2 regions of the Thalassospira sp. CA1 genome follow, and region 1 is predicted to be linked to the other one. Evidence: riboswitches for the same ligand, from Rfam matches in the RefSeq annotation. Region 1 holds a riboswitch; the other holds the start of a gene.
What was found. A riboswitch is a leader RNA that binds a small molecule or an ion and turns the genes downstream of it on or off. The one in region 1 is predicted to bind cobalamin.

Region 1 (5,686 bases):
CCCCAAGCACCGAAAACATCGGTGTTCCGGGGGTCGTAAACGGCAACATTACCAGCATGACGATAATGAACCCGTCCATCGCCGCCATACGTTTCAGGGTTACACGCAGCGGCAGGTCCGTCAGGTTCATTGTAATGGCGGCCAATATCAGGGCACCCAGTGCAAACTCGATCTGATGCAGGGCCACCACGACGATTGCAAAAATACAGGCCGCGACCACCCTTACCCTTGGGTCAAACGTTCCAACGAATGACGGTGAATGTCCGCCACGCGCCTGAACGCTCAGGGGTTGGTCATGTCCGAAAAGGTGGCTCATGCGTTGGGTGCTTTTGCTCTTAGCCGTCGCGCAGCGATGTAATAAATGGTCCCGAAGGCACCGAATATATAGCCAATGCCGCCCAGAATCGATTGAAGATCATTCTTTTCCTTGTAGGCGGTGAGTTCGCGCCTGAGCGGACGCAATTCGTCACGAACGATGGTCGCAATGATTTCTTCCTGTGCGCGGGTAATTGCAGGACCAGCGTTTGACCCTGCCCCCGATGCTGTCGGCGCCTTTGACGATGCTGTTTGTACAGCCCCATCAACATCCGTCAGGTCCGCAATGGCAAAGGTTGCCTCTGCAACGTGCCCTGCCCCGAGATCGGCACGAAAACGCAGATCAACCTGCTGGCTTGGTGTGTAGACAAAGAAACCATCACCGTCGGTGGTAACTTCATCAATCTTGTTGCCATCAAGATCAAAGATCTCAACAAGCGTGTTTTCGGCCATGACACCGTTGGAGAAACCGATTTCACCTTCGATGTTCGAACCACTTGGAAACAGGGATGCGATAACCTTGTGCGCCTGTGCAGGTGCTGCGCCAACCACAAGCATGCCAAGCGCAAAGACCAGCATGAGTGATCTAGCCATTGGAAACCTCGCCCGCCTGCTTTGCACGTAAGGATGCTGCCGGCTGCATCTCAAAGCCCGACATCTGATCGGCGGCCTGCAACAAGGCCGGTTTGACCTTGGCGATCAGATACACTGATGCCGCTGAAACCAGTCCTTCGACCACCATGATCGGAATGTGGGCAAAGAAGACCAGCTTGGCCGCCGGGACAAACGCATCACCGCTGAGCGCAAGCGAAATCGCGACAAATACCGTTGTCAGCCCGATGGAAGATGCACCGGCACATCCGCCAAGGACGGCGGCTGTGACCGGGTTGCTGCGCGATACCATTCCCCGGAACAAAAGCCCCGCCAGCACAGCTGGAAAGGCGATATTGACCGTATTGACGCCAAGAACCGTCAGGCCGCCAAAGCCAAAGAAAACCGCCTGAAGCAAGAGACCGACAAAAAGTGCCGGAAACGCGGTCCAGCCAAGCACCAGCCCGGCAAGACCGCTCATGATCAGATGCACACTGGATGGTCCCACCGGCACATGAATAAGCGACGCAACAAAGAATGTTGCCGACAAAACCCCGGTTGCGGGAATTTTATCGATTGGCAGTTTCCGCAGACCAAGGCCAAGCCCGGCAACTGCAAGAATACCCCCACCAATCAAGACTTCCGGTGCCAGCGCACCATCAACAATATGCATCTGTTTTGTCCCTCGCCTATTTCACATCATAGGCGCGAACCCACAGGACTGCATCCTGTGAAAGTTCCTTGCCCTGAAATTCTTTATCAGGGCCGCTGCCAAGTGCTGCAAATCCCCAAAAACCTGCCTTGGGGACACCAAAAGTGAAATACCCGTTTTGATCGGAGATGGCCACAACCGCACCACCGGGCATTGGCGATGCCGTTGGCCCTTTGGGTGTGTTACTGGCCATATCGGGTTCTGCGGCCATGTATTCGATTTCGACTTCAACACCGGCCACAGGTTGGCCTTCCCCTAACACTCGGCCGGTAAAGGTCGAACCGGCAATGATGTTGGTTGGTCGATTAAACGGCAGGATTTCGGTTTTTAGACCTTGCGGTTCCATCCAGTCGGTCGGAATTTCATTGCGGTTCACATAGGACTTCGTGATCTGCTGGATGAAGATATCTTCGCTTTCTTCATAATACGGCGCGGGGACCACCACCATGACGTAATCACCGCTGCGGCGCAGAGTCAAAGTTGCGTCAAAGGCCGCTGCCGAGTTGGCAATTCCGGTGAAAGTAATCGGCGAAAGCGTTGATTTCAGATCAAGTTTCTCACCGCGGTTAACCGCATAAAATTCAAGCGGCTCGGCCATATCCATGACATGACCGTTTTCAAACGGGTGCCAGAAAATCAGCTTAACCGGCTGATCCCCGGCCTTGGTCACGTTCACGTCCGGCGTATAGGCCAATTGAAAATGCGCATGCGCCGGCATGGCCGCCGACAGCACGCAGGCGCTTGCAATTGCAAGCCTGCCAAGGGTCTTAAACATATAATCGTCTCTTTCTCAAACGATGCACGCAGGCCAAAGGCCCAACGCACAGGGTCAGGATAAAGAACGATAGGATGGCTGGAAGCAAGATTGCGGATCTTCAAAAGACCGTTTGTACCCCTGCAACCTGACGCTCACCCCGGCGTCCAACAGTTTCATACCGGGCAATCGGCACCCGGCAGTCAAAGGCAGGTCTCCTGGCTCACGGTTTAAACAGCAATGCGCCTTCCCGGTTTGCACCAGTGGCATAAGCAATGCTCTGAACGCTTACAGTTGCGGGGGCAGCCGTGGCTTTGTCATGCATGACGCACCACGTTCCCTTTTAAGTTGGTCCAATCGGATCAACACCAAAGACAATGTCATAATCCACGCAGGACGGATTGCTGTCAACTCCTTGCCCCATGGTCCATGACAATCTTTTTGCGGATGGCTTGACGCGCCTTAAACCGGGCGCGAAGATCACCCGCAATTTTGCCGACGGGCCGCAAAAGCCTGCAATCAGATGGGTGGAAACATTATGAAACCTGAAACGGTTCTTGTTTTCTGGTTCAAGGAACTCGAAGAAAAACAGTGGTTTATCAAGGATGAAGCCCTGGATCGCCATATCGCGGAACGCTTTGCCGATTTTCATGCCGCCGCCACGGCCGGGGAGCTTTTTAACTGGCGCAAAACCGCCCACGGACGGCTTGCCGAGATCATCGTTCTTGATCAGTTTTCCCGCAATATGTACCGCGATCAGCCACAGTCCTTTGCATCGGATCCAATGGCATTGGTGCTGGCGCAGGAAGCTGTTTCCTTGAGGCTGGATCGCAAACTGGTCACCCCGCAGGAACAAGCATTCCTGTATATGCCCTACATGCACTCAGAATCAGAAATCATTCATGAAGTGGCGGTTGACCTGTTTTCACAGCCCGGCCTTGAGCACAATTACGAGTTCGAGCTGAAACACAAAAAGATCATTGACCGGTTTGGCCGCTATCCACATCGGAACGAAATACTGGGCCGCGCATCGACGCCAGAGGAAGTGGCGTTTCTCAAAGAGCCCGGATCATCGTTCTGAGCATTAAAAAAGGGACGGTTTCCCGTCCCTTTTATTCGATCGCACTTAGGCGCAGAACATCAGCCAACATCACGGTCGCGATTATCCCACCAGCCTTGAACAAGGCTTTCTGCCTCATCCATGTAATCCGCCTTGCCAGCAAGGAAGGCTGCCATGGCGGCACTCCCCTTGATCTTGGCTTCGGCGGGAATATCTTCCACCTCGCCACGCCAGACTGCCAGGAAGTGCTTTAGCGACACAGGGCTTTGATCTTCGCCATCCTTTTCGGTTTTTGACAGCAATGCGGGCCAGCGAACATCATTGAGCTCACCATTATCAAGCATGCGCAGATCGACATGCTTATAGGGTGTTCTTTCGGCTTCGCCGCCACCGCCCTTGATCACACCGATGCGTGGAAGTTCCAAAAGCTTGCCGGTTTCACGATGGACATCAAGAAACGCCGGATGAAACACACCAAGGAAGGCTGCACGCGCATGCAACGGATTAAGCAAACGCAGTAACGTATTGACCGGACTGCGCAACCCAAGAAGCGGACGCAATCCAATCAGCTCCTGCAGCTTGGGATGCATGTGACGCAGCGGCAGATATGCAAAACCCTTCGATGCGATATCAGAACGCGCTTCTTCTGCAGACATGGCAATCGGAAGCTTAAGCGCCTTGATGGCAACTTCTGTGCTGATCCCGTTGACCAGATGCGAGTTATAGCCATGCATCAGCACCGGAACATTATTCTGCGACAGCAAAAGCGCCGACAGCACAAACCAGGGCAGACCACGGGTCCGACCGGCCGCATAGGATGGCCAATCCAGCGCAGGACGCATAAGCGCGTCATCTTTGCTGTCTTCATCCGGTTCAAGGCGCGCGGCCTTGCGCACAGCTTCGATCATGCCGGCCAGTTCTTCGGGCGTCTCAGCACGGTAGCGCAGCATCAAAAGGAATGCGCCAAGCTGGATCGGTTCGACCTCGTCGCGCAGGATCATCGAGAACGCATCAAATGCCTCCTCGCGTGTCAGACTGCGCGAACGACCCGGCCCACGGAAGAACGTGCGCAGATAGCCAGAAAACGGATGCGCCTCTGGTAAGACATTCTCATCCTCGAGCTGTTCAAGATGCTCGTCGGTCATATGGTTTCACCGGAATAGTTGGTGTTACTGATCGTGAATACGCGTGAAGACCCACTCTGTCTCGGTCGAGAGGTCATCCTGATAGCGATAGCCATCAACATTAAACTTCTTGAGCTCTTGCGGGTCTTCGAGCCGATTGTCAATCATATAGCGTGCCATCATGCCACGCGCACGCTTTGCCGAGAAGCCGACAACCTTGGCCGTACCGCCCTTCACTTCCTTAAACACAGGCGTAATTACCGGGCCATCAAGGACCTTGGTCTTGATCGATTTGAAATACTCGTTCGAGGCGAGATTGATCAGGCTTCGATCCTTGTGACCTTTTGTAATCGCGTTGATTTCTTTTGAAAGCTTATCATCCCAGAACGCGTAAAGGTCCTTGCCCCGCGGGTTGGAAAGGCGCGTTCCCATTTCAAGACGATATGGCTGCATCAAATCGCGCGGCTTCAGAAGGCCATAAAGGCCCGAGAGCATCCGAAAATGATCTTCTGCCCAGTCGATGTCTTCGGCCTTCATGGTATCGGCATCAAGGCCGACATAGGTATCACCGCGGAATGCAAAGATCGCCGGTTTGGCGTTGGTGCTATTAAACGGACGCGAAAAATGCTGAAAACGCTGATAGTTCAGATCGGCAAGGTTTTCGCTGATGCCCATGAGCTTCATCAGATCGCTGCGGCTTTTTTTGCGCGCGACATCAACAAGTTGTTCGGTGTCGTCCAGAAATGCGGGTTGAGAAACAGACATTTCCGGGACGTCTGTTTCGAAATCCAGCTTTTTGGCCGGGGACACAACAGCAAGCATCAATCTGCCTCTTCTCTTTCATCTCGGTTCGATTTGTCGTAACAAGCCACAAGGCATGGGCAATGTCTAGGGTCCAACCCTATGTACAGGAGTATACGGCTGTACATGGATTTGGACCCTTAGCGTTATCCATAAACTTCTAATCTTGCAGAAAATCCGTCGGTTGCAAGTTTTGACGGATGAAAGGACCCATTATGAGTGAACAAGTTCGCGCGTCGCACATTCTTCTGATGTATGCCGGTTCGGCACGTTCGACCGCCACCCGCACCAAAGACGAAGCCCTGACCGAAATCAACGCGCTTAAAGAC
Region 2 (5,686 bases), on a different contig from region 1:
GCCGGTACCAAGATGGATGGCGACAAACTGGTTGCGACCGGTGGCCGCGTTCTTGGTGTGACCGCGCGCGGTGCGACGGTGACCGAAACCCAGAAACGCGCCTATGAGGCGGTTGATGCAATTGATTGGGATGGTGGTTTCTGCCGCCGCGATATCGGCTGGCGTGCGGTTGCCCGCGAACAGGGCTAAGCACCAAGAAGTCCCAGATGCTGAAAGCAAAGGACCGGGTTACGCAACCCGGTCTTTTTTTATGGCCAAAGATTTCTGGTTCCCGGCGTGATAGCGGATGTGACAGCGGCCCTGATCATCAATTTCGATATCGGCGGCAACCCCAAAAACATCGCGCAGGTTTTGCGATGTCAAAATCTGTTCGGGCGTGCCAAGCGCGATCAGCTTGCCACCATCCATCATCGCAATCCGGTCACAAAACATCGCCGCATGGTTTAGATCATGGAGGGCGGCCACCACGGTGACCGGCAGTGCGCGCACCAGTTCCAGCAGGCCCAGTTGATGATGGATATCAAGATGGTTGGTCGGCTCATCAAGCAACAGGAAGTCCGGCTGCTGGGCCAAGGCACGGGCGATGTGAACGCGCTGCTTTTCACCGCCCGAAAGCGTATGCCACATCCGATCCGCGAACGGTCCCATTTCAACACTGGCAAGGGCTTCGCACACGATGGCGTCGTCGTGCCCTGACCATGGTGACAGCAAACTAAGGTACGGCGTTCGACCAAGCGCGACGGCATCGCGCACGGTAATGCGGTCGATGGTGTCGGCCTGTTGTTCGACAAAGCCGATATGACGGGCAAGGTTGCGCCGACCGATTTTCTTCATCGGTTGGTCCCCCAGCAATGCCTGCCCGGTCGACGGGGCACGAATGCCACCAAGCACCGACATCATACTGGTTTTGCCAGATCCGTTTGGCCCGATGACTCCCAAAAACTCGCCACGTGTCACCCGAAGCGACACGTCGCTGATGATCTTTTTGAATCCGGCATTCCAGCCGACATTGCGTAATTCAAGGCTCATCGCAACACCCGCCCATGACACAGGATGATCGCAAAGGCCGGTGCACCGATCAGGGCCGTGATCACCCCGATGGGCAGGACCTGACCATCAAGAATGATGCGCGATACAATATCAGCCGCGACAAGGAACACCGCCCCGATCAGGGCGGAGGCCGGTAACAGAAAGCCATGCCGTGTCCCGACAAAGAACCGCGCGGCATGGGGAATGACCAGCCCGACAAAGCCGATGGATCCGACAATACTGACCATCACCGCGGTCATCGAGGCAGCAATGGCAATCAACACCACATAAACCCGGCGCACAGGCACACCAAGGGACGCTGCCGATTCCACGCCAAAGGTAAAGGCATCCAGCGCCCGCGAATACCAAAGGCAAACCAACAAGCCGATAACGGCAACCGGCAGGGCAAGATAGACATCGGGCCAACGCACGCCACTTAGATTTCCAAGCAACCAGAACATCACCCCGCGTGCCTCGTCCGCCGTGGCGGCCTTGGTCACGATGAAGGACGTCAACGCGTTAAACAGTTGCGATCCGGCAACCCCGGCCAGAATGATCGCACCTGCCCCGCGTCCGGCCGGAATGGCCAAAAGCGCAACAAACCCGAACGCCACCAGCGCGCCGACAAAGGCGCCAAGCGACAGGGAAACCATGCCCGCGCCAAACCCCAGAATGGCGACACTGACCGCACCGGTCGATGCCCCGGCCGATATGCCCAGCAAGTAAGGATCCGCGAGACTATTGCGCAAAAGCGCCTGCAACACTGCGCCCGATAGCGCAAGGGACGCCCCGCAGGCCGCCGCCACCATGGCGCGCGATATTCGGTAATTCCAGATGATCCCGGCATCAATCGGATCAACGTCATAGCCCGCCTGCCAAAGATGATTGGCAATGGTCTGAAACACGGTGCCAAGGGGAATGTGCGTTTCCCCCTTGGCTGCCGCCATCGCGATGACGCCAACAAGCAAAACCAGGGCGCCAAGACTGACACCGGCCCGCACAAGATATGCCCGCCCCGCCAGCGATTGCCGAGGTGGCTGAACCGGCTGCTGCACTGGCGTTGTTTCAAACATTGAATTCTCCGGGCATATCAGGTGCCTTTGGCAGTGCAGGTCAGTTCGAAGCGCTCAGTCGTTCGACGGCTTCGGCAAGTGTTTCAATACCATTGATCAGGCGGATGGTCGGATCCATCGACTGGGCGTCCATCACCACGATATTGCCATTGCGCACCGCCTTCATCTGACTTACGACCGGATCGGTTTTCAGGAAATCCACCTTGACTTGCCAGTCATCAGCCGGAAAACGCCGACGGCCCATCTTGCCAATCACGATGATATCAGGGTCGGCGCGCGCAATGGTTTCCCAGCCAACGGTCGGCCATTCTTCATTGCTGTCGATGATGTTGCGAACACCAAGTTTACCGGCGATATAGCCCGCCGCACCGTTTTTGCCGGCCACATAGGGATCACTGTTGATTTCCGGGCTGGAAAACCAGAAGACGGCGGAAACATTGTCATGGCCGCTTGCCGTCACACGTTCCAATGAGTTCGCCTGACGTTCCTTCAGGCTGGCAATCAGCGCCTCGCCGCGATCTTCGACATCAAAAATCTGCGCCAGATCGGAAATCTCGCGATAAATCAGATCCATGGTGAAGCCTTCATGGCGAACGCCGTCACCGCCACCGGCATTGTCCTTGCCCACACAATCAGCAGGTGCGGTGTAGACCGGAATGGACAATTCGTTGAACTGCTCGGTGGTGCCGACGGTGCCCTTGGGCCCGACATGCCACTGATACTGGGTGGCAACCAGTTGCGGCTTTTGCGCGACAACGGTTTCGAACCCCGGATCATTGTCGGCCAGACGCGGCACAGATGCATTCACATCCTTGAATTCATCCATCACCGGACCGAACCAGACCCCCGTACCCTTGACCTTGTCGGCCAGGCCCAACGAATAAAGAATTTCGGTCGTGCTTTGGCCCAGCGACACCACGCGATCGGGGGCCGCATCAAATTGCAACACAGTGCCGCAATTCTCGATACTGAGCGGATATTCGGTTGCGGACGCAAATGAAACAGATGAAATAAGACCAGCGGCAAACACCCCGACCGCCAGTACACGTTTATCGTGATTGATCACTTTTAGTTCCCTCTTGCTGATGGGCTGATCCGGGACCGTTTTGGATGATCCAGTTTCAACACATCGTCAAATGTTATGTTATAACATAACATCACTTTTGCTACTGTCAATGGACTGGCAAAAGTGTCAGGAGATGGCGGAAGATGCCGGCCTTAAAGCTTAGAAAACCTGGGCTAAACTGTTGGGCCAAGACACGTACCGACATTCTCCGGGGCACCCCGCCCGGTCCGTCGTCTTCGTGTCGGCAGGTCTCCTGGCTTACGGGTCAACACATTTTCCCTGGCCTTCCCAGGTTGATCCCAGTGGCATTGGTCAGAAAAATGCTCGCCGCCTACAGTTGCGGGGGCAGCTTCGGTTAATGAGCCAATATTCGGCCCATCTCGAATTCCCTTTATCCGATATTCGGATACCGACACGTCACGGTTAGATTAAACCAAAAACACGGTCAAGGAAATTGGCAGACCACCAGCGGCATTAACGCCAAGGCTCCATGCATAAAACGCAATTGATACGACCTTGAATTTGCCATGTTTCATCCCGATTACCTCCACACTGCCGGGTATGCTTTCCCGACACCTCAAACCACAGGAATGTGATGAACATGACGACTTCTGTTGAACGCAGACGCTTTTTGAAATCCATCGCGGCAGCCGGTCTTATCCTGCCGGGAATGTCGATCTATCAGCATGCTTTGGCAGATGTCGACGGCCTTGATCTGGGTTCGGCACAGCCGTTTGATTTTGCCGATCTGATTGCACGCGCCAAATCCATGGCCGCATCGGCCTACGAGCCGCCCGTTGCGCCAAACCCGGAAATTGTCGGCAAGATTGATTACGACACCCATGGCAAGCTGCATTACAAACGCGACCATTCGCCGTTTTCCGACGGATCGGGCACCTATCCGCTGACCTTTTTCCATCTGGGTATGTATTTCGCCAAACCGGTGCATATGTATCTTCTGGAAAACGGACAGGCACGCGAAGTGATCTATAAGCCCGATTACTTTGACATGCCCGAAGACAGCATTGCCCGCCAGCTGCCCGCCAATAGCGGCTTTGCCGGTTTCCGCCTGCATGAAAATCAGGCGCGCGATGACTGGAAAACCCAGGACTGGGCGGCGTTTCTTGGCGCATCGTACTTCCGCGCCATTGGCGATGAAGGCCAGTATGGCTTGTCGGCACGTGGCATTGCGGTCAATACGGCGACCTCGGTTCCCGAAGAATTCCCCGATTTCCGTCAATTCTTTATCGAACCGGCCAAAAACCCCGAAGATCCGGTGACGGTCTATGCCCTGCTGGATGGCCCCAGCATCACGGGTGCTTATAAATTCCTGCTTTATCGCGGCGAAGGCGTCACGATGGATGTCGAAAAACATCTGTTTTTGCGCCGTGACATCGAACGGCTTGGCATCGCACCGCTAACCAGCATGTTCTGGTATTCCGAACAGAACAAATCGTTCCGCTTTGACTGGCGCCCCGAAGTGCATGACAGCGATGGGCTGGAGCTTTGGACCGGTGGCGGCGAACGCATCTGGCGACAGCTGAACAACCCTGAAACCATCCGCGCATCGGCCTTTGGTGACAACAACCCGCGTGGTTTCGGTCTGATGCAGCGCGATCGCGATGTGAAAAACTATCTGGATGGTGTGCGTTATCACCGCCGCCCCAGCCTGTGGGTCGAACCGCAGGGCCAGTGGAATGACGGCGCGGTTCAGTTGATCGAAATCCCGACCGACGATGAAATCCACGATAACATTGCCGCCTTCTGGGTCCCGAATGGCCCGGCCAAGGCTGGCAATTCTTATCAATTCAAATACCGGCTTTACTGGCAGGCCCATAACCCGTTCCCGGTCAAGGAACTGGCAACCGCCACCGCAACCCGCATGGGCCGCGGCGGGGAGCCAGGCACCAACCGACCCAAGGACGAAATCAAGTTTTCGGTCGAGTTCGAGGGTGAGGTTCTGGGAACGCTTGCATACGGTGAATTCCCCGAAGTGGTTGTGACATCCTCGCGCGGGGAGATTGTCCGCACCAAGATCGAACCGATCATGGATACCCGCATCTGGCGGGCGGCCTTTGACCTTAAGGCGGCGGGCAATGATCCGGTTGACCTGCGCATGTATCTGAAACGCGGTGACGGCCCCTTAAGTGAAACCTGGATGTTCCAGCATTTGCCGGCACTGGGTAATCAGCAACAGGGTTAGGGTTAATGCGGGGCCATATCGGCAGACTGGCTGGCCCCGCCCTGCCCAAGGATCGACATCACATCGCGGATTGGCGGTGCGCCAAACATCCGGGCATATTCACGGCTGAACTGTGACGCGCTTTCATACCCGACCGCGTAGGCCGCCGATGCGGCATCCTTCATTTCGGCCAGCATGATCTGACGCGCTGTGGTCAGGCGGAGCCGCTTTTGGTACTGAAGCGGGCTCATGGCTGTCACCTGCTTGAAGTGGTGATGGAATGAAGACGTGCTCATATTGGCGCGATTTGCCAGGTCTTCCACCTTAAGCGGCTTG

Region 2: linked by a shared signal. The riboswitch ahead of AC5Q5A_RS07875 (ABC transporter substrate-binding protein) and the one ahead of AC5Q5A_RS05435 (DUF4198 domain-containing protein) in region 1 are both predicted to bind cobalamin.

Annotation. Positions count from the first base shown of each region.
Region 1 is NZ_JBZCIA010000002.1:291,041-296,726, reverse strand. Features, by position in the region: gene cbiQ (cobalt ECF transporter T component CbiQ) at 1-316, opposite strand, end outside; gene AC5Q5A_RS05445 (NikL family nickel/cobalt ECF transporter subunit) at 313-909, opposite strand; gene cbiM (cobalt transporter CbiM) at 902-1,579, opposite strand; gene AC5Q5A_RS05435 (DUF4198 domain-containing protein) at 1,596-2,393, opposite strand; cobalamin riboswitch at 2,564-2,760, opposite strand; gene AC5Q5A_RS05430 (DUF924 family protein) at 2,911-3,453, shown strand; gene AC5Q5A_RS05425 (glycosyl transferase family protein) at 3,513-4,577, opposite strand; gene yaaA (peroxide stress protein YaaA) at 4,602-5,378, opposite strand; gene AC5Q5A_RS05415 (peptidylprolyl isomerase) at 5,573-5,686, shown strand, end outside.
Region 2 is NZ_JBZCIA010000003.1:226,735-232,420, forward strand. Features, by position in the region: gene purD (phosphoribosylamine--glycine ligase) at 1-189, shown strand, start outside; gene AC5Q5A_RS07865 (ABC transporter ATP-binding protein) at 229-1,029, opposite strand; gene AC5Q5A_RS07870 (FecCD family ABC transporter permease) at 1,026-2,102, opposite strand; gene AC5Q5A_RS07875 (ABC transporter substrate-binding protein) at 2,143-3,168, opposite strand; cobalamin riboswitch at 3,395-3,597, opposite strand; gene AC5Q5A_RS07880 (OpgD/OpgG family glucan biosynthesis protein) at 3,770-5,371, shown strand; gene AC5Q5A_RS07885 (AraC family transcriptional regulator) at 5,374-5,686, opposite strand, start outside.